DNA from 3 places in the Pseudoalteromonas sp. MMG012 genome. Region 1 is predicted to be linked to each of the others. Evidence: predicted binding sites of a transcription regulator. Region 1 holds the regulator's gene; each other region holds the start of a gene.

What was found. Region 1 encodes MetJ, which represses methionine synthesis genes. Its sites were predicted from a motif close to TAGACGTCTAGACGTCTA; they were not measured.
Region 2: a site for MetJ is predicted at 4,499-4,516, ahead of metK (methionine adenosyltransferase). Genes of this name have one in related genera too.
Region 3: a site for MetJ is predicted at 4,735-4,752, ahead of J8L97_RS05750 (methylenetetrahydrofolate reductase). Genes of this name have one in related genera too.

What each region holds. Positions count from the first base shown of each region.
Region 1 covers NZ_JAGJEF010000017.1:22,913-30,774, reverse strand. Annotated here, with positions in the region: gene J8L97_RS08275 (hypothetical protein) at 1-534, opposite strand, end outside; gene metL (bifunctional aspartate kinase/homoserine dehydrogenase II) at 805-3,153, opposite strand; gene metB (cystathionine gamma-synthase) at 3,158-4,381, opposite strand; gene metJ (met regulon transcriptional regulator MetJ) at 4,678-4,998, shown strand; gene rpsQ (30S ribosomal protein S17) at 5,534-5,791, opposite strand; gene rpmC (50S ribosomal protein L29) at 5,791-5,982, opposite strand; gene rplP (50S ribosomal protein L16) at 5,982-6,395, opposite strand; gene rpsC (30S ribosomal protein S3) at 6,409-7,110, opposite strand; gene rplV (50S ribosomal protein L22) at 7,123-7,455, opposite strand; gene rpsS (30S ribosomal protein S19) at 7,468-7,746, opposite strand; gene rplB (50S ribosomal protein L2) at 7,763-7,862, opposite strand, start outside.
Region 2 covers NZ_JAGJEF010000006.1:13,732-21,593, reverse strand. Annotated here, with positions in the region: gene J8L97_RS03365 (DMT family transporter) at 1-918, shown strand, start outside; gene J8L97_RS03360 (sterol desaturase family protein) at 941-1,756, opposite strand; gene J8L97_RS03355 (hypothetical protein) at 1,746-2,153, opposite strand; gene J8L97_RS03350 (AraC family transcriptional regulator ligand-binding domain-containing protein) at 2,211-3,188, shown strand; gene metK (methionine adenosyltransferase) at 3,241-4,392, opposite strand; gene tkt (transketolase) at 4,661-6,658, shown strand; gene J8L97_RS03335 (methyl-accepting chemotaxis protein) at 7,367-7,862, opposite strand, start outside.
Region 3 covers NZ_JAGJEF010000010.1:104,241-112,102, reverse strand. Annotated here, with positions in the region: gene cysE (serine O-acetyltransferase) at 1-795, opposite strand, end outside; gene J8L97_RS05760 (diacylglycerol kinase) at 1,025-1,405, shown strand; gene J8L97_RS05755 (pitrilysin family protein) at 1,667-4,537, opposite strand; gene J8L97_RS05750 (methylenetetrahydrofolate reductase) at 4,796-5,752, shown strand; gene J8L97_RS05745 (sensor domain-containing diguanylate cyclase) at 5,781-6,746, opposite strand; gene J8L97_RS05740 (DEAD/DEAH box helicase) at 6,848-7,862, opposite strand, start outside.

The sequences.
Region 1 (7,862 bases):
ACTTAGCGGACCAACAACTGCACCACCAAAGATTGATGTTAATTGTGCTGACCAATACGTGAGTGGATAAGCAGATTGATACCAGCTACCTAACTTATCGTGGTTACTGAAATTTTGCGACAAACTCCATGCACTCCCTAACCCTGAAGAGGATGGGACTGGCACCGTAGTTGACGCCTCTATACTATTGAAATACGTATGCGCTTGATTCACTCTGTTCTGCAAATCTGAAGAAGTTGCGGTATATCGACCGGTCACCACAGTGGCTAATTCACCACGACGATCTAACTCTGGTCTAGACGTCACCCTAAACGACTTAACTAAGCCATTTTTAATACTAATAACATGCACATTATACTCAGAGCTAACACTGTCATACTCAGTCATCTCTTTCACTTTACTCACCGCTTTGGTGTGCATTTGCACTGCCGAAGAGCACGGATTACAAGTCACATTAATCGCAGCTTTGCTATCGTGAGTAAATAATAAAAGTAAAAAACAAAATGTAATAATGAGAAGTTTGCTATGTTTCATTTTCTATGTCCTTATAGGTAATTGCAGTTATCCATTAACTGACAATTTACAAGCTAGACCAAGAGCTGATATTAAGCAATTATTTAGTAGGTAATAATACGAAAAAAATAGTATTTAAGTTTTATTTTTAAATCGATGTGTTATTTAAGGATACACGCTATCCTGTTCTTAACATGCAAATTATGAACAACGCGTGCGCGCAGTATCCTGCTATGCTAAAGGCGATGAACTTTAGTGCATCACCTTTGAATTTATTGAGACCACCAAATATTATTTGAGTTGCTGAGTGAGCCAATACAAATCTGAGTGAATGCCTGCTGCGGTCACCTCTTTGCCGGCACCAGGGCCTTGAATAACTAACGGATTCTGCTCGTACCACAGACTTTTTATTACAAATATATTATCACCAGGGGTTAAATTCGCAATCGCCGAGCCTGCCTCAGCAAAAGCAATTCCAACTTTTGCAGTCACTGTACCACTGTCGCTAATAATTAATTGCCCTGTGTAACGGAGCGATTTACCCTCATCATCTGCTTGTTGGTATTTCGCAGCATAAAATGTGTCTAATTCATCACGTTTCGCTAAAAAGTCATCCCAACTACCTTCAGCTAAATGCACCGGCATTAGAGGTTCTAATGCAATGTCATCAACATCGAGTTCTAAGCCTAAATCACGCGCCAATATGAGCAACTTTCGTTGCATATCTCTACCTGATAAGTCTTCTCTGGGATCTGGTTCGGTATACCCCATTTCTTGTGCAGCAAGCACCAAGTCAGAAAACTTTTGATCAACAGTAAAACTGCTACATAACCAAGAGAGCGTGCCTGAAAATACCCCTTCAATTGACGTGATCACATCACCGCTATTTTGTAAGTCAGCCAAGGCAAAATTGATAGGCAAACCCGCACCAACACTGGTGTTATAACGCCAATGTAAATTACGCTCACGTTGCTGCTCTCGTAATAACTGATACCAACCTCTGTCGGCAGTACCTGCGTATTTATTAGCGCTGATCAAGTGACAATCACTGACCACAAAGTCTGGATACAGCAAACTAAATGCTTCACTTGCGGTGATATCAATCACCACTTTATGTTCATAATCTAATTCTGAAATGTGCTCAACAAGCGACTTACTGTTGTAACTTTGCGCTTCATTTTTCCATTGTGTCTGCCATGCTGATAACTCAATACCGCTCGGTGAAAATACCATCTCTTTTGAGCGCAGTAAACCAACAACCTTTAAATCAAACTGTGATTGCAAACGGGTAATTTGCTGCTCGCATTGTTGTAAAAATACATCTCCGACATTACCAATGCCGGCAATAATTACCGCAATCTCCCGACCTTTATTGATAAGCTTATCGTGCAATACAGCCAAAAGATCACTGTCTAATGCCTGATCGGTCAAGAACAACGCGTAATCACTGTCTTGATGAGCAAAGCGAACGACTACTTCACGATCATGGAATAATTGCTCGGCTTGCTGCTTGAGCCCTGAGAGCTCTGAGGAAGACGCAACCAGTGCACACCCTTGCAAGTTGCTTTCTACAATATTAATGCGCCCAGCGAGCTGCTGTGCAACAATATGCGTGAATGTTGCAGGCAACAGTAAATACGCTTCACCATTAACAATAAAATGATGAATACTGTGCTGAATAAGCTGACTTAACGTACGTACTTCACCCTTCGCTAAGTTTTCTACGCGCACTAAATCAAGGTTCTCAAAGGTGGTAATAAAGCGTTTTGCTTTGCTATACCCTTCTTTTACTATTTCTGTAGGTGACGCTTCAGGCTCATAACTGCTGCGCACTTGTAGCTTGATGTTACTTCCCTTTAAAGGAGAGAGTGTCTTAGCATGTAGCACTGGATTACCTAGTCTTGCCAATAAATTTGCTTGAGCACGGCACACCTTTGGGTATTTCAGCGCATTGCTCACTTTACGTGGATCGGTGCTATACACCCCCTGCGTATCGGTCCAGATTGAGACGGCACTGGCATCAATATAACTGGCGAGTAGCGTAGCACTATAGTCACTGCCATTTCGACCTAATGTGACGGTATTTTTATCACAATCTTGTGCAATAAACCCGGTAACCACATAGACCACCGCATCTTGCAACTGGGCGTAACATGCTGCTTTATTCTGTTGGTGTAGCAATTGTGCATCATGCAACGTAAACAATTGGCGGGCATCAATGCTGCGTGCAGCTACCTTAAGCTCATTTAGATAATGCGCTAATAACCGAGCCGACCATAGCTCACCATGGGCTAATAAGGGAGATTCTTGTAATTCTGATTGTTGAGCCAATTGAGTAATGGCAACTAACTCAGCGTCTAGCTGCGCTTTGAGTGCTCGGTGTACATCGCCAGAGAACAACTCATCAACCAGCTCACTCTGGTGCTTTTCCAACTGAATCAATACGTCTGAAAACGCTTGTTGATCTTGCTGTTGATAACTTTGCCAAAGCTTCACTAACGTGTTTGTGGTTTTACCCGCCGCAGAAACCACCACACAATCACCGCTTTTACAATGCCCAAGTATTATTTGCGCAACGGCTTGATAGCGTGACGCAGAGCTTAAGCTTGAGCCACCGAATTTATGTACTACTCTTGTCATTTTTCTACCACAAAACCGTATGAGCCGGTGTTAATTTAAAAGTTTTTGCCTCATCAGATCCTTTGCTTTGACCTGGTGTAGTGCGTTTAAACGCTTGCTCTAGATCAGCCACCAAATCATCTAATTCTTCAATACCCACTGAAATTCGAATCAGCGTATCTCCTACGCCCGCTTCAAGACGAGCTGTCGCATCCATACCCGCATGTGTCATGGTCGCAGGATGACAGATTAAGCTCTCTACGCCACCCAATGATTCCGCCAATGAAAACTCATTTAAAGAGGTCAAGAATGCAGCAGAGTCACTTAACACGCCTTTTATGTCAAAGCTCACCATGCCGCCGAAACCAGCTTGCTGCTTTTTAGCTAGTTCATGTTGTGGATGAGATTCTAAGCCTGGGTAATACACTTGACTAACATAGTCCGATTGCTCTAAGTATTTGGCAATCGCCAAGGCATTTTCTTGATGCTGCTTTAAACGTACATTCAGCGTTCGTAAGCCGCGAAGCGTTAAATAGCTATCAAAGGGCGCGCCCGTAATGCCAATGTTATTTGCCCACCATGCTAGCTCCTCACCCAGTTCCGCAGTACGTGCGATCACGGCACCACCGACCACGTCTGAATGACCATTAATATATTTAGTGGTTGAGTGAACCACAATGTCTACACCAAACTTAATGGGGTTTTGTAATGCCGGTGACAAAAAAGTGTTATCTGCAGCAACTAGTGCACCTGCTTGCTTAGCTGTTTTCACCACAGCTTCTATGTCTGTCAGGCGAAGAATAGGGTTGCTCGGTGTCTCAATCCATACCACTTTTGGCTTTATATCTAAAATTTTCTGATAGCTTTCAGGCTGTGTTAAATCAAGTACTACAAGGTTTAATAAGCCACGCTTTTGCAATGATGTGAATAAACGATAACTGCCGCCATAACAGTCATGGGGGATCACCAACGTGTCATCGCTATTTAATAGTTGCGTCACTAAGTGAACAGCAGACATACCCGTTGCGGTAATAATGCCTCTTTCTCCGCCTTCTAGCTGAGCTAATGTTTCAGCTAAAATATCTCGATTAGGGTTACCACTGCGACCATAATCATAATCTCGTTTGGTATCGAAATCTGCAAATGAGTACGTAGTTGATAGGTATAACGGCGGTACGACCGCACCATGGTGCTTGTCTGCTTCTATGCCATGGCGTACTGCGATGGTTGATTTATTACGTTCACTCATATCGTCACCTAGATAGTTGGATGTTTAGACGTCTAAAAGGTTAGATTAATAAATACTAGAAGTCAAAACATTTATACTGCTAAATGGCTATTTACTTAGTATTTGACTATCTTATTTAAACCGATAAAATTTCGCCACTTCAAAAAAATGATCGCGAATACGATCGAACGAAACACTTACTATGGCAAGTAAAGGGGCTTTTGCCTAGACCATCACAAACAATGTCATATAATGACAACCAGTAAGTACATAGTTCCGTCGGATAGGCACTACAAAATAAAGGCAACAACAACATTATGGCTAAATGGAATGGTGAATATGTTCACCCGTATGCAGAACACGGTAAAAAGTCTGAACAAGTAAAAAAGATCACTGTATCAATCCCGTTGAATGTATTGAAAGTGTTAACTGACGAGCGGACTCGCCGACAAGTTAATAATTTACGTCATGCAACCAATAGCGAGCTACTGTGTGAAGCATTTTTACATGCATTTACTGGGCAACCTTTGCCAAACGATGAAGATTTACGAAAAGATAATCCAGAAAAAGTACCTGAAGAAGTGCGTCAAATTATGGAGTCTATGGGGTTAGAAGTGCCTATCATTGATGAAGAATAGTCAATTAGAAGCTCCTTCGGGGGCTTCCTATTCTTGTTTAATTTCGATAACTTCGAACTTTCAGAACCGCATTTTGCAACTTTAATCATCATTCATATCTGACAACTTCCACAATCTAAAACGTTATGTGCGCAATACACTCCCAAGTAATAAATACCGATATCGACATATAAGGGCTACGGCTATACCCATATAAAACGGCTTTAGTATCTACTTCATTAAAATATCACTCACTCTCGCGAATGAGATCTCGCATTCATTGCGTCAAAAGATGATTCATGTCGAAACTTTTGCTTCATTGCCACACCATCTATCGGTCTAACATCTCACCATTTACTTAAAAATGAGTGTAAGGCACTTTGTACAAAGAGAAAAATGAGAGTATCCAAATGAAGATGATTAAGAAAATACGTATTAGTAGGTATCGTTAGGGAGCAATATCAAGATAGATGGAATCGATATTCTGAATAAACAAAAGCCCCAACCAAAGGCCGGGGCTTTCAAAGACAAATCTTAAATTAGTTTAAAACTAAAATTAAGCTTGCTTAGGACGTGCAATAACGTCTACTAAAGTCCAAGATTTATTCTTAGAGATAGGAGCACACTCACGAATAGTAACTGTGTCGCCTGCTTTAGCTGTATTGCTCTCGTCATGTACGTGCAACTTAGTTGTACGCTTGATGTATTTACCGTAGATCGGGTGCTTAACCTGACGTTCGATACCTACAACAATAGACTTTTCCATCTTATCGCTGATCACACGACCTTGAAGAGTACGGATTTTATCAGTCATTATGCACCTGCCTTCTGGTTGATAACCGTTTTAACACGCGCAATACTGCGACGTACTTTTCTTAACTCGTGAGTCTGAGCTAGCTGACCAGTGCTTACTTGCATGCGCAGGTTGAACTGCTCACGTAGAAGCTCAAGAAGTTCAGCATTAAGCTCTTCAACGCTTTTGTCTTTAAGTTCGCTAGCTTTCATCACATTACCGTCCGAGTTACAAATGTTGTTTTGAAAGGTAATTTACGAGCTGCAAGGTTAAATGCTTCGCGAGCAAGCTCTTCCGGCACACCTTCCATCTCATAAAGTACTTTGCCTGGCTGGATTTCTGCAACCCAGTACTCAACAGAGCCTTTACCTTTACCCATACGAACTTCAAGCGGTTTGTTTGTGATTGGCTTATCTGGGAATACACGGATCCAGATTTTACCTTGACGCTTTACGTGACGTGTCATAGCACGACGAGCTGCTTCAATTTGACGCGCAGTCATACGACCACGGCCTGTTGCTTTCAAACCGAAAGAACCGAAGCTTACTTTGTTTCCGCTTGTAGCAAGACCACGGTTGCGGCCTTTATGCATTTTACGGAATTTTGTACGTTTTGGCTGTAACATTAATCGCTACCCCTTACTTAGCACTTTTTTTGGCTTTCTTCGGTGCACGTTTAGCTGGCTTCTCTTGCTCTTGAACTAGTGGTAAACCACCAATTACTTCGCCTTTGAAGATCCAAACTTTAACACCGATGATGCCGTAAGTGGTTAAAGCTTCAGAAGTTGCGTAGTCGATATCAGCACGTAGAGTATGTAGAGGTACACGACCTTCACGATACCACTCAGAACGTGCGATTTCAGCGCCGCCTAGACGACCACTTACTTCAACTTTGATACCTTTAGCACCAATGCGCATTGCGTTTTGTACCGAGCGCTTCATAGCACGACGGAACATAACACGACGCTCTAACTGAGATGCAATACCGTCAGCAACTAATTGTGCGTCAAGTTCTGGCTTGCGTACTTCAGAAATATTAATCTGAGCAGGAACACCAGCGATCTTAGTTACAGCTTGACGAAGTTTTTCAACATCTTCGCCTTTCTTACCGATAACAACACCAGGACGAGCTGTATGAATTGTTACACGGATAGATTTAGCTGGACGCTCAATAACGATTTTAGACACAGAAGCCGCTTTCAATTCCTTAGTAAGGAATGTACGTACTTTGTGATCGCCAAAAAGCTGTGCAGAGAAATCTTTTGTACTCGCGTACCAGGTAGAAACCCAAGGTTTAGAGATACCTAGGCGAATACCAGTAGGATGAACTTTTTGTCCCATTACTTATATCTCCTAGCTATCTGAAACCACAACAGTGATGTGGCTTGTACGCTTAAGGATGCGGTCTGCGCGTCCTTTAGCACGTGGCATAATACGCTTCATTGTAGGACCATCGTCCACAAAAACCGTAGCTACACGTAGCTCATCAATGTCAGCACCTTCGTTATGCTCTGCGTTAGCAATAGCAGACTCAAGTACTTTCTTAACCAATACAGCCGCTTTTTTAGGGCTGTATGCCAGGATTTCTAGTGCGCGATCTACCGGAAGTCCGCGGATCTGATCTGCAACTAGACGTGCTTTTTGCGCCGAACCAGAGGCGAATTTGTGTTTAGCTAATGCTTCCATCATATTCCCCTATTAACGCTTCTTCGCTTTCTTATCCGCAGCATGGCCGCGGTAAGTACGAGTAGGTGCAAACTCACCTAGTTTGTGACCGATCATTTCGTCTGTAACGAATACAGGTACGTGCTGACGACCATTATGGACAGCGATGGTCAATCCGATCATGTTAGGGATGATCATTGAACGACGGCTCCAAGTCTTTATAGGCTTCTTGTCACCGCTTTCCAACGCCTTCTCTACCTTCTTCAGCAAGTGTAGGTCTATAAATGGACCCTTCTTGAGAGAACGTGGCATGGCAATTCCTCAACTATTACTTAGTACGACGACGTACTATTAGTTTATCCGTACGCTTGTTCTTGCGCGTTTTAGCACCTTTAGTAGGCTTACCCCATGGAGACACAGGGTGACGA
Region 2 (7,862 bases), on a different contig from region 1:
ATTAAGACTAAAGACTCTACAGAGACTGTATTGATAATTTCACTTATTATCGCAATGTTGTTATGGGGGACAAGTTGGGTTTCTGGGAAAATTATTGCTGATATGGCGCCGACCAAAGTAACAACATTTTACCGCCTGGCGATAGCTACTTTGAGTATGCTACCAATATTGTTTGTTGTGCGCAGGTTTAAATTTGTGACGCTAAAGTTTTCTCGTAACGCTTTGCTGTGGTCGTTACCAGCAGGGGCATTGCTTGCTGGATACAATCAACTATTTTTTCTCGGACTTCATAATGGCTTACCTGGAAAGGGTGGTATGCTTGTGACGACGATAAACCCGTTATTCACGTTTTTATTAACGAGTCTTGTATTTCAACAGAAGCTAAAGGTAGTGCAAGGTATGGGCCTAACATTTGGGCTAATTGGTGGGTTGTTTATGATTGAAATATGGAGTTTCAACTTAGATCAATTACTTGCATCAGGTAATCTCTACTTTATTCTCGCGGCTTTCACGTGGGCCATTTTAACAATTATTAGTCAAATAGGCGGCCGATACGCCGATTTCCTACTGTTTAGTACGTTTATGTATGGGTTCGCGAGCTTAATCAGTTATGGGTTTGCGTATAGCTACTCACCACTGAAGTCGATGGTAATATATTCTTTAGAGTACTGGTTACATATGGCTTTTTTATCAACTGTCGTGGTAAGTGTTGCTACGAGTATTTTTTTCTTGGCGACACAGCAGCTAGGCTCTAGTCGTTCAAGCTCTTTTATTTTTGTCGTACCTACTTCAGCGATGGGGTTGTCTGCGTTGTATTTTGGTGAAACATTGTCTGCACCAGTTGCTTGTGGTGGCGTGTTGGCTATTTCGGCTGTTTATTTACTGAATTTTAATAAAGAAAAAGCGAGCAGTAATTGATTGCTGGGAAGGGGGATATTGTTTACTTGTGCTTTAAAGGTGCTCCAAACAGTGTTTTTATTATGTTTCGTACATTTTTTTGTTTTTTTAAATTATTAAAAAGTATGCCCCATGGTGTAAAAATAACGTCTAAAAATGACATCGAGTAGCGATGTTCATTAACACCAAATACGAGTACCTCATTAGGGTTATAAGTTTGAAAGGTACCGAATAGTTTATCCCAAATAATAAGTACTCCTGCGTAATTCCTATCAATACAATGTGGATTCGTTGCATGGTGAATACAGTGGTGACGGGGAGTATTAAAAATGCTCTCAATGTATTTTAATTCAGGCCCTATTTCGGTATGAATAAAAAATTGAAAAGCTAAGTTCAATGCAACTAAACTGAAAACGAATTGTGGCGGGTAACCAATTAAGATCAATGGTATCCAAAACAGCCACATCCCCGTTAGAGGATAAAATAAGCTTTGTCTTAAAGCGGTTGAAAAATTCATGTGGAGTGAGCTGTGGTGGACAACGTGTGCACTCCACAACCAAGCACATTGATGGCTAGCTCGATGAAACCAATAATAAAGAAAATCTTGTAATACAAAGGCTGGGAGTACCGCTAAAAATGAGATTTCAAATGAAAATAAAGAAAAGTTTAAGTGTAGCCAGATTAATAGTGGCATAAGCAATATCATGACAAGCATATCTACTATTTGATGCGACAGGGCCAAAGAAATATTTAAACATAGCTCTTTGAGTGAATATTTATTTTTGAGCTTTAACCGCTCTAGCACAATCGCAGTTATAAACAGTGGACTAAGAAGTATGAGTATGTATTCAACTTTCATTGAGTACGCTCCACAAGCGTTTACCAGCCCGTTTGAAATCGTAATATAGCACAGCTTTTAATAGCCACGCGGGTAGCCAGGTATTGCTGGTTCCTGAAATTTTATAGTGCAAAAAATGTTGCGTATTTGAATTGATGTAATTAATTTCACCGAGGTGCAGCTTAATTGGACCGTTACCTTCTATCTGATAAGTTAGGGACGTATCTGAAAGTTGGATAACACGCTCTGTAAATTGATGTCCTCGCATTGAAACAAGCCGACGCTCTGTCTGTTCTTTATTGTCGAGAGCTGTAATTTGGGCGCGAAAAATATGACTTAAAAACTGACAATCAGTCAGCTGATAAAAGTTGAATTCACTTTCTTTAGGTAGCTCTATGATTATATCAAGTAAAGTCATTTGCGTTCTTTCTACAATAAAGTCAAAGCTAGCATATTGTATTTAAGGTGGGCATACTTGACTGAAGAAGCCATTAATTTGTCATTAGGCGCCAAAGTGTCAGATGTTAGTCAAGAATATTGTAAAGTCGTTGCGCACTATTTACCTGAACGGTATTGCGATTGCAGGCGCATTCCTATGGCTGCTTATTTACAAGCAATCGATACAGCCGTAAAAATACAAGGTGATAGTTTATGGGGGTTTAATACCGGAAAAGCGATTACGAGTGCAGAGTATGGCTTATTGGGGTATTTGGTAGAAACCAGTGATACCGTCGGATGCGCAATAGATTGGCTACTGCAATTTGACAAAACGGTTGCTAATATTGGTGATATACAATTCACGGTTTGCGATAGCAGTGCAACACTTGTGTGGCGACCTTACTTTCATAACCGTCATGCAGTACTGAGAAACATGACTGCATGGGTTGCAACAGTTAGACGGATATCAGGGCAAGCCTTAACACCGAGTGAAATGCATTTTAGTGATGCGTTTACGCATGAACAGCTACGTTTGATGGAAGTGTGGTTTAATTGTCCAGTTAAAGATAAGCAAACATCGAATAGAATTGAATTCCCAGTTTCATTGTTAGCTGTGAAATTAATCACCCGTAATGAGGTAATTCAAGCTCATTTATTAATATCGATAAACGAGCTTGCTAGTGGCTCTGCTGGTGAGCATCAATGGCTCTCTCAACTACAACTTGTTTTACATAGTTGTGATTTACATACTCTCACGTTAAGCGTATTAGCCCAACACTTGAGCGTGTCGACACGGACTTTACAACGAAAACTAACAGCACAAAAACTGAGTTTTAGCCAACTAAAAGATAAAGAGCGGTTACGGCGTTTTGGGCAATTTGGGTATGCTATGCGAAAACAGGAATTAAGTGATTTGTTGGGTTATAAAGAGCAGGCGTCATTAAATCGAGCTGTACGGCGTTGGTATGGGATGTCGCCAAGTGCATACTTAAATGAGACTAAAAATAAGATATAAAAAACGCGGTGTATGGTACACCGCGTTTTTCAGTAGTATATTTCGGGCTAGATTATAACCCAGCGGCAGCTCGCAGAGCATTTGCTTTGTCAGTTGCTTCCCATGGGAACTCTTCACGACCAAAGTGGCCATATGCCGCTGTTGGTTGATAAATAGGGCGTTCAAGGTCAAGCATCGTTAATAGTCCGTATGGACGCAGATCAAAGTGTTCACGAACAAGTTCAACTAAGCGAGATTCTTCGAGTTTACCGGTGCCGAAAGTTTCAATACTGATAGAGGTTGGTTCAGCAACACCAATGGCATAAGAAACTTGCAGCTCACACTTATCAGCCAAGCCAGCCGCTACAATGTTTTTAGCAACATAACGAGCGGCATAAGCAGCTGAGCGGTCAACCTTTGATGGGTCTTTACCAGAGAAAGCCCCACCACCATGACGCGCCATACCACCATATGTATCTACGATGATTTTACGGCCAGTTAAACCACAGTCACCCATAGGGCCACCGATCACGAAACGGCCAGTAGGGTTGATGAAAAACTTAGTTGCTTTAGAAATAAGCTCAGCAGGCAATACTGGTTTGATAATTGTTTCCATTACAGCTTCAACTAAATCAGTTTGCGAAACAGTATCACAATGCTGAGTTGAAAGAACAACAGCGTCAATACCAACGGCTTTGCCATTTTCGTATGCGAATGTCACTTGAGACTTTGCATCAGGGCGCAACCAGTTAAGCTCACCGCTTTTACGTACTTGCGCTTGACGTTGTACAAGGCGGTGAGAATAAGTAATTGGGGCGGGCATGAGTACGTCAGTTTCATTACATGCGTAACCAAACATTAGACCTTGGTCACCTGCACCTTGCTCTTCAGCTCGAGCACGGTCTACACCTTGGTTGATGTCAGGAGACTGTTTACCAATTGTGTTTAAGATGGCACAAGAATCAGCGTCAAACCCCATATCTGAATGAGTATAACCAATATCACGAACGGTCTTACGTGTAAGTTCTTCAATGTCTACCCACGCGCTAGTAGTGACTTCACCACCAACCATGACCATACCGGTTTTGACGTAAGTCTCACACGCCACACGTGCTTTTGGGTCTTGTTCAAGAATTGCATCAAGTACCGCATCGGAAATTTGATCGGCGATTTTATCCGGATGGCCTTCAGACACAGACTCAGAAGTAAATAAATGTTTTGCCATTGTATGTATGCTCACAAATATGCGCTTCACAAACAACAGAGATAGCGCAGGAAATAAAAATGTATATTCACTATTCTAACCAAAACAAGCAGCTCTGCATAGTTTTTTTACGCCTAGACGTCTAAATAGCTTCTCTAAAAAGAATGTGAATATAAAATTCATCTTGTACCTTTTTTTTTCTAAGAAATGTCGTTGCAGTCAACCATTGAAATGAGTAAGAATGGGGTACTTAACAATTATACCCGCGAATTTTAAGGTAGGAGAATTCATGCCATCTCGCAAAGAACTAGCAAATGCAATCCGCGCCCTGTCAATGGACGCAGTTCAACAGGCCAAATCTGGTCACCCCGGTGCCCCTATGGGTATGGCGGATATCGCCGAGGTACTTTGGCGCGATTATTTAAAACATAACCCAAACAACCCTGAATGGGCTGATCGTGACCGTTTTGTATTGTCAAATGGTCATGGTTCAATGCTCATTTATTCTTTGCTACATTTAAGTGGTTATGATCTATCAATTGATGACTTAAAGAATTTCCGTCAGATGCATTCGAAAACACCGGGTCACCCAGAGTATGGTTATGCGCCAGGTATTGAAACAACGACGGGGCCATTAGGCCAAGGTATTACTAATGCTGTAGGTATGGCGATTGCCGAGAAGTCATTGGCAGCACAGTTTAACCGTGATGAACACGATATTGTTAACCACTTCACTTACGCATTTTTAGGTGATGGCTGCTTGATGGAAGGTATTTCACATGAAGCTTGTTCACTTGCTGGTACGTTAGGGCTGGGTAAACTTGTCGCTTTTTGGGATGACAATGGCATCTCAATTGATGGGGAAGTGGAAGGCTGGTTCAGTGATGACACTCCTAAACGCTTTGAAGCCTACGGCTGGCATGTTATTGCTGATGTTGATGGGCATGATAGTGATGCCATTAAAGCTGCAATCGACGCTGCGCGAGCTGAAACAGGTAAACCAACATTAATTTGTTGTAAAACGATTATTGGTTACGGCTCACCAAACAAATCAGGCAGCCATGATTGTCACGGTGCTCCACTTGGTGACGAAGAAATCAAAGCGGCACGTGAGTTTCTTGGTTGGCAACATGGTGCATTTGAAGTACCTGATGATGTATATGCAAAATGGGATGCATCTGCGCGCGGTCAGCAAGCTCAGAGCCATTGGCTGATTAAATTTACTGAGTATCAAATTGAATACCCAGAATTAGCGGCGGAATTTGAACGTAGAATGAAAGGTGAGTTGCCGCAAAGTTGGACTGAACAGTCAGAAGCTTATATTGCACAACTTCAAGCGACCCCAGCAAACCCTGCAACTCGTAAAGCATCGCAAAATGCGTTAAATACTTATGGTCCTTTGTTACCAGAGTTTATGGGTGGCTCAGCAGATTTAGCCGGATCAAACTTAACTATTTGGGATGGCTCAAAAGGATTGACTGCTGAGGACGCTTCAGGTAACTACATTTATTATGGCGTACGTGAGTTTGGGATGTCGGCTATTATGAATGGTATCGTGCTTCATAAAGGTTTTATTCCATACGGTGCTACGTTCTTAATGTTTATGGAGTATGCACGCAATGCTGTTCGTATGGCTGCACTCATGAAGCAACCGAGTATTTTTGTTTATACGCATGATTCGATTGGTCTTGGTGAAGATGGACCGACGCATCAACCTGTAGAGCAAATTGCAAGTATGCGTTTGACTCCTAACCTTGTTAACTGGCGTCCGTGTGACCAAGTTGAATCAGCTGTATCTTGGCAACAAGCCGTTGAGCGTAAAGATGGTCCTACGTCATTGATATTTACTCGACAAGGTTTACAACAGCAAAGTAGGGATGAAGCGCAAGTGCAAGCCATTAAGCAAGGCGGCTATGTATTAAGCTGTGATGGTAACCCGGAGCTAATCATTATTGCGACGGGTTCTGAAGTGCAGTTGGCAGTTGATTCAGCTCGTGCGTTACGTTTAACAGGAAAAAAGGTGCGCGTAGTATCTATGCCATCAACGGATGTATTCGATGCCCAGTCAGCTGAATATAAAGAAAGCGTTTTGCCTGCTGCCGTAACACGTCGTGTTGCAGTAGAAGCGGGAATAGCAGACTACTGGTACAAATATGTTGGTTTAAACGGTGTTGTTATTGGCATGACAACATTTGGTGAATCAGCACCTGCTAGTGAACTATTTGAACACTTTGGTTTCACTGTAGACAACATAGTTACCAAAGCTGAATCATTATTCTTAGCTTAAGATGTGACAAGTATTGAGGTAGATTGACACTTACTTCATATTAAAACGCCTGATGAGTTTTCATTGGGCGTTTTGTATTTTACTCCCGTATGTGGCATCGTGGGGTGCCTTAGTTGGAGCTACTATCGTTTGGATCTCCTACCTTAATAAGATTTCGTTAGATAGTGCTACTTGCGGCTATTGTATCTGTCGCTCATTGAGTGCAGTAGCAAATGAAGCTTATTAATGTATCGATATATAGACGGGGGACTAAGTAACCTGATTAAAATGAGCGGGCAAACAAACCTCGTTTGGCTATGGAGGAGGTCGGCCAATTCATGCTAAAGGCGATATAGAGTCGTCGGCTTAGCGTATTCGATTGAATATTACAGCGACAATTGAAGTGCGGCTTATGCACTCGATACAGCACAACGTCAGACAAAATACGACTCAGAAGAAGCTCGCTGAATTCTATTTAATTCCCCTTTTACAGCATGACACTCTTATATGAATGTTGGACACAAGCGTGCTTACATATCAGTTGGTGCTGCCATTTACTGCTCCTCGATGATAACGAGAGAGGTATTTGAGTATTATAAATAAATAAGTGAGAAATGAATCAAGTTATCTAGAGTTAGGTTGCCCAATAAAAAAACCTGCAATAGCAGGTTTTTTTAGTGTTTTTATCTTTAAAAATAAACGTTTAATACTATGTTTGATCTATATTCATTAAACTTTAAATTGGTCTACTGACAAGCGGAGCTCTTCTGCAAGCTTGGCCACTTCAGTACTTGAAATAGAAGTTTGATTTGCCCCTTCCGCAGTTTGTTCAGCAATCGATACGATGGACTCGAGTCGCTCACTGATTTCCTGTGAAACTTGTTGTTGTTCATTGGCAGCAGTGGAAATCTCTTCGCTCACATCATGCGCTTGAGAAACCGCCTGAGTGATACTGTTCAATGCTTCATTTGCTAAATCACTTTTATCCACACATGATTCAGCTTGTTGTTTACCCTTTGACATAGCTGTTACAGCTTCTTCAGCCCCTGCTTGTAAGGACTCAATCATTGATTGTATCTCTTGAGTCGACTCTTGTGTTTTACTTGCAAGAGAGCGGACTTCATCAGCAACAACAGCAAACCCTCGGCCCTGTTCCCCAGCCCTAGCTGCTTCAATGGCCGCATTTAGTGCTAATAAATTGGTTTGTTCCGCAATGCCGCGGATC
Region 3 (7,862 bases), on a different contig from region 1:
GTTCACTGACTGAGGTTGATCTTCTAAGAAATTTTGATTCATGCTTTCTGCTGGACATGGACAACTCGGTTTGCCCACCACTTTCGCAGGGATCCCCACAACCGTTGTATGTGGTTCGACGGGGTTTAGTACCACTGAACCCGCACCAATTCGAGCTCCTTCCCCTACTTCAATGTTACCAAGCACTTTTGCTCCCGCTCCAATTAATACACCGGCACGTATTTTTGGATGTCGATCGCCTTGTTCATTACCTGTACCACCTAAAGTGACTGACTGCAAAATAGAAACGTTATCTTCTATGATGGCAGTTTCCCCTATGACTATACCAGTCGCATGATCAAACATAATGCCATGACCGACTTTACAAGCAGGATGGATGTCAACACCAAATACTTCGGAGGTACGGCTTTGAACAAACCTAGCCAGCTCTTTTCTGTTTTGTCGCCATAAGCAGTGGGCAAGTCGATGTGCTTGTATCGCATGAAAACCTTTCAGATTCAAAATTACTGTTAAGTAACTATCGGCAGCGGGGTCTCGATCTTTAACAGCTTTTATATCATGTGCCACATGAGTCAACATTTTGTCACAATCAACAAAGGCTTGGTCAAATAACTCTCTAATGGTAAATGCAGACACCACCGCATCTGCAAGTTTATTAGCCACAATAAAACTTAATGCAGAGCCCAAACATTCATGATTAAGCACACTAGAGTAAACATGGCTGGCGAGCAAAGGCTCTACATTGACTAATTCTTTAGCCTCTTTTTGAAGTTGTTGCCAAATTTCATGACGCATAAGGAAACCTAAATATGGAGGTAGTATTCGCTGATTCTAACGGCTAAACATAGGATATGTTACTGCTATTCAAAACCTTCTCGATATTAGTTATAACAAACTGCTCTTTGTAGAGCAATCATATCAGCGCTTTGGTCATGATGAAGTCACAAATGAATGGTATAAATATGCGCACCTTTATATTAAGTTCAACATGTTAGGTTAGTTTATATTTAACATAGGGCAACTCATGGCACAAACAAGCAAACCCAATGGAACTGGCGTTGTGAGAATCATCAATGCCACTCGTTGTTCGATAGAGGGGTTCATTGCTGCATATAAAGAAGAAGCCGCATTCAGACAAGAGCTTTATTTAATACTGATATTATTCCCCTGCTCATTTTTTGTGGCTAAAAGTATCACACATTGGGCATTACTCATTAGTGTGTTGCTATTGGTGTTGATTGTTGAATTACTGAATTCGGCAATCGAAGCCCTCACTTACAGAGTCAGTAAGTCCCACCACGTATTATCGGGCAAGGCAAAAGATATGGGGTCTGCCGCAGTTACACTTACTTTAGTGATTGTTGCGCTCATCTGGGGAAGCGCTGCCGTTGATTATTTTATCTAGTTAAGCTCAGGTATGGATAAGGGTTTTGGCATAGAAAATGTTTTAAAACAAACTTACGTACATTCAAATGATGATATTTAGTTCAATATCAAGGCGCTTTTATGCAGTAATAGCGGGCTATTACAAATGAAAGCAACGCCGAGAGTGAAAAAATAGCTTTATTGGGCAAATTCGCTTATCCAGAGCTGAGGTTAGTTATTAATCAGAAAAGCCGCGATATACTCGCGGCCTTATTACTTACTTCAATAATGATAAAGTCGTTTACTCAAAGAGTCGTTTCACATCTTGCACATCAATATTTGCTGCTGGAATTGATAACTGATAACTCTCAATGTGCTTATCTTCATTAATTAAAGTATCAGGTTTATCTGAATTATACTTCATAGGAGATACTTGCTCAGACGCCAAACGTTGTTGCATGTCTTTACCATCACCAGTGATGAATACGTAATGCATATTCTCTGTTTGTAGTGTCTCTTTAATCACCCGGTTTACGTCATCTACTGTTAAAGTGGCCAATTGCTTGCGCACATATTCAACGAAGTTCCCTGTATTATAATACTCCCCGTCTAGGGCATACCCTAATTGGCGACTTTGGCTCGCAACAAGTTGCGGTACAAAATTACTCAAAAAGTTACGCGTCGCATTAAAATCTTTGTCACTCATACCATTGGCAATCAGTTTATCTAACTCAAATTGTGCAACGCGTGTTGCGAAGTGTGCATCATTATTTGAGCGTAATGGACGTAACCAGATTTGAAATATTTGCTCCGAACGCCCTAAGTTCGCATCAGGTTTTGTCTGGAACATGCCGCGTGGGAAATACTCAATATAAGAGTAATCCCCATAGTTCATGCCACGGGTTTGGCGAATACGCTTATACAAGAAACTGTTTGAACTACGGTGCTCACCAAAGTATGAGCGGACTAACCACAGAGCAGTCCAATCTTTAGAGCTACGAATTGTATCTATTGGAAAGCCAAAAGACACCGCCGTTGACTTTGCACTTTTTTCTACAATTGTTGCATGACGGCCGCTTAATACTGGCGCATCTGGCACCATTAGACGCGCTTCTTCCCCTTTAGGTAATTTAGCTAAATCTTGTAACATCTGTGCTTTAACTGTATTTGAAAGCGCACCAGTAACCCCAACATTGAGTTTTGCTTGGGTAAACTCTCTCTGATAGAACGCTTTCACATCTGCAAGTGTTAATGCCTCTAAATCTGACAAATCACCGAAGTTGTAACTTTCATATGGATGACCTTGATACAGTTTGTGATAAAGCACTTCTTTACCAAGCTCTTCATCATTAGATGATTTTAACCCAGATTTAATCCCATCGATAAGCTCTTTCTTTAGACGTTTAAAATCATCCTCTCGAAAACCAGGCTCTAACAACTGTGCGCTAATTAAATCATACCATTGCTGCGCATTGTCTTTATGAACACGACCATGCAATGAAATCATTTCTTTATCAATTTGATACCCAAAGCTACCAGCGATTGGATATAACGCAGCTTGAATTTCTTTGTAAGATTTAGTTTGTGAACCTCCATTGGCGATCATGGCAGCCGTTAGTGCTGCAACACCTTTTTTACCGGCAGGATCCGCAGCAGCACCGGTATAAAACAGTAAATTCACATCAACAAGCGGAGAGCTATTGGTTTTATCCAACACCTTGAAGTGCTGCTCTACTGGCTGTTTAGCTTGATTGACAAGCACTGAAAGTGGTTTCTCTTCTTCGAAGCCTGATACTTCATCTAAATCTGACATTGTCACCGTTGTACGGTTAGTGTCTACAAAATACTTATTCGCAACGGCCCTAATATCTGTCGAGGTGACCGAATCTGCTGATGAGTAAAGTTGATTGATCACTTCAGGGTCTCGCTTAAAATGCATATATCTGGCAAGCGTTGAAGCAATGGCCTGCGATGAATCAAGGCCATTAATAAAGCTATATTTACGGTTTGATTTTAGTGCGGCTAGTTTATCTTCGTCCACAAGCTCAGTGCGCGCTTCGGCGTACGTACGATTAACGGCATCTCTAACTCGTGCTAAGTCTTGCTCTTTCTCAACTTTAACAAACACATGCAATAATCCTGGATCTTTAGTCTCAGGGTTATACGGAAACATTTGACTGGCGATTTGTTTATCAACCACAAGCTCTTGATAAAGTGCTGAGTTCTCACCAAAATACAGCTCAGAGATCAAATCCAATGCCGCTCGGTCTTTCTTTTCAGGTAACCATGGCGCGCCTTTATAAGAAACCAATAACCAGTGTCCAGGCATACCTTCGAACTGCTCATGCACGTATTTTGCTTCAGTTTGCTTTGGTTCAACCGGTACTTCAGCCTTGAAGTCACCTTTTTTCCAGTTCCCCCAATGTTGCTTCACTGCATTCATTGTTTCTTGTGGGTCAACGTCGCCCACAATGATCATTGACACATATTCAGGTTTATAAAAGCGCTCAAAGAATGTCTGTCCGTAGGCCATTTGATCAGGCATCGCTTCAATGTCTTCGAAAAACCCCATAGTCGTGTGCTTATAGGTATGTGTATCAAAGGCTTCTTTACGTACTGCCGACAATAACTTGCGAACCGGATTTGCATTATTCTTTAAGTACTCACCTTTTACAGTCAATGCTTCAGTGCGAAATTGCTCTTCTGTATAGGATAAATTTTGGAAAATATCTGCTTCAATTTCAAGTACTTTATTCAAGTGCTCCTTTGAAAAGCTGAGATAATAGTTCGTATAATCATTGGTTGTATATGCTCGATTGTCTACACCCGAATTTTTCAATATATCTGAATACACATCTTGCGGATATTTTTCAGATCCTTTAAACATCATATGCTCAAAGAAATGGGCAAAACCGGTTTTACCCGCTTCTACTTCATCACGAGATCCCACTGATACGGGGATCTGCAATGAAACAACGTCTGGATAATCCGTTTTCACAATCATCACCCGCAAGCCATTATCTAATTCTTCAATGACATATTCTTGCGAAAATACTTTGTTACTTACCGCTGCACTTTCTGTTGTAACGACATTTTGCTTATTGTTATTACTTATACACCCCGTTAGTGCGAGTGTTACCGCCAAACTCGTTGCCAATAATTTAAATTTCATATGTGTTCCTTGCTCTCAATTTTTATAATTAGCGCTATTAGCTAACTCAACAGAGCAATTATGCCGTAAATTCTCCCGACTTTTACCGGAACTCGACAGATAAATGTAAAAAAATATGTCGATAAATTACAGCAGCATGGCTTAGTTCATGAAAATAATTCATGTTTATTGAATAAGTTTCAACAAATAAATCTATCTAGACGTCTAAATGGCTGCTATATTTACACTATCAAAATGACCTAGGCTGGAATGAGGATTATGGCTTTATCACTGCAAGAGAAAATACAAGACCCTAAACAAGGCGTATACTTAATAGGTACAACGCCACCAAAAATTGGGACTGATAGAGCGCAATTGGAAACCATCGCCAGTAAATTACTCGGTCGATTACACGAAATCGAATATGATGGGGTTGTCATCTACGATATTCAAGATGAAAGCAGCCGTACTCAAGCGCCTAGACCATTCCCATTTAAAAATACCGTAGATCCATGTGAATATAGTCAATTAATTAAAACACTTTCTCATCTTGATGTGATCACATATAAAAGTGTTGCACAGCGTGATGCATCCGAATTTAAAAACTGGTTAACCAACAGCAAAGATAAATTTGATCTCAATAACCTCGTACTTGTTGGCAGTCCATCCTCTACTGGCAACATCAAGTTAAGCTTACCGGATGCTTATAAAGCACTTTCAGAGCATCAAGAGTCATTCTTCTTAGGTGGTGTAACCATCGCTGAACGCCATGCAAATAAAAAAAATGAGCAACAGCGATTAATCGAGAAAACGGCTCAAGGGTGTAAATTTTTCATATCTCAAGCCGTATATAATGCTCAAGCCACAATCGACTTAATCACCAGCTATGTCCGTACATGTAAGCAGCAAGGGATCACACCACAACGTATTATTTTAACATTCACTCCCTGTGGTGGACAAAAAACGCTAGAGTTTATGGAGTGGTTAGGGATCTCTGTGCCAGAGGCGACAAAATGGCGCATGTTAGACTCAGCAAGTCCTTTGAGTGAATCCATACGTATTTGCCGAGAAAATCTCGATTTAATCTTGCAAAGCTGTGCACACTTAGATATTCCGCTAGGGTTAAATATTGAAAGTTTAACTAACCGTAAAGAAGAAATCGATGCATCTATAAACTTATACCGATTACTCAAAGCGACCATGGAATTAAACTTAGCTGAAAAGCAAATTGCATAATCATAAAAATTCAAATATAGAGCTGTTATTAGACCTTACGCCGTGCCGTTTTTGCTTGATACATCGACTTATCAGCTTGGGCAATTAATTGCTCTAAATCAATGAACTTTTCATCGGTTACGGCACTACCATAACTAAACGTTACTTTGGGCAATGCATTACGCGTCAATAGTAATTCAAACTGTTCTTCTAGCCGTTTCATTAATTCAGAAATCCATTCACCATTTGGTCCTTGCACAAACATCAAAAACTCATCACCACCTAGCCTTCCAGCAAGATCATCATCTCGACTGACGCTTGTTATCGCTTGTGCAATACTACTCAGTACTTTATCGCCTGTGGTATGTCCGTATTGATCATTTACTGCTTTAAAATCATCTAAGTCAATAAAAATACAATAAAAATACAACGCCATTTTTAGCGCAATATCACGTTTATGTTCAGCCAAAGTAACAACTGCACGACGATTATAAATATTGGTCAGTGGATCTAGCATCGCAATCGTGCGCATTTTACTAAAGCGGTGCATCAATATAAGATCATCTTCGAGCATATCTCGCAGATGCTCAATTAACTCAACCATACTGATATCATATGATGTGATTTTAAAGTCCATCACACACAGCGTACCGAAGGCGCTACCGTCAGGCCAATGAATAGGAACCCCTAAGTATGACTCAAAACCATCCTCGCTCACTTCTGGGTTAGAGTCCCACTCTGGGTTAATACTCGCATTACGTTCGTACAGTGCCGCATTTTCCGCCACCACTTTTTTACAAAAAATATTGGTTTCAAGGGGGATTAACCCACCAACAGAATAAGGGTTGTCGCTGTTTTTATTTGCAACCAGTACCGAAAAACCCGCTTCCTGTGCCTGTACAATAAAACCAGCCGGTGCATTAAAAACTCTGGCCATTAAATCAATGGTTTTTTGCCATTTTGCCAATGTTTCTTGAGATTTTGTTTGCTGTAATAGCTCAGGATCTGTGGTCATTCGACAACCTCTTAACTGCCTATACGATTTACTCTAGCACCTGTTAAGCATAACAATAAAACCCATATACTGTCGCACCAAAAATAACATTATCACAATAATTATCGGCGACGGCGGTGCGCGCTCTTTCCTAAAATATGCTTTTTATCCCTTTGCTTTCGTGATTTGGCTGAGTTCTTTCGATTATCTTTAGGCTCTTTTGTTAAATCAGGTTCATAGCCTTGCAACCATTGCGGCGTTAAACGCTCGCCAAGTAGTACTTCCAACTCTTCTAATAGCCATTGTTCATCAATACTCACTAAAGACAAAGCGGTACCTGCTTTCCCCGCACGGCCCGTGCGCCCTATACGATGAATATAATCTTCGGCTACAAATGGTAATTGCGCATTAATAACATAATTTAAATCAATGATATCAATACCACGAGCCGCAACATCCGTTGCAACCAACACACGTGTTTTTCCTGATTTAAACTGCGCGAGTGCTTTGTCTCGTGCACCTTGCGATTTATCACCATGAATTGCCAATGTAGCTAACCCATCTTTATTGAGTTCTTTCGCATATTCATCAGCCATATTTTTCGTTCTGGTAAAAATAAGCACTTGTTGCCAGTTATTTTTCCCTATCAAATGCGACATCAATTCTCGCTTGCGATCATCATCCACAGCATAAAACAACTGCTCTACTTTTTCCGCTGCGCTATTATCAGGGTCAACTCCAACTCGTTGCGGCTTTGTCAGCCATTGAGCCGCCAGCTTTTGTACTTGATCATCTAACGTCGCTGAGAAAAGTAAAGTTTGCCTATCTCCTGATAAATGGCGCATGATACGTTTTATTTCACCAATAAATCCCATATCGAGCATGCGATCAGCTTCATCAAATACTAAGTGAGAAACACATGCTAACTTCAATGTCCCTTTTAATAAGTGATCAAGGAGACGCCCTGGTGTGGCCACCACAATATCAACTCCTGCCCTTAGCGCTTTTTCTTGAGGGCTGATATTCGCCCCCCCATAAATACACGCAACTTTTATGCCCGTATGTTGGGCATACGCTTGAGTATTATTCGCAACTTGCTGTGCTAACTCTCGGGTAGGTGCAAGTACCAAAGCACGA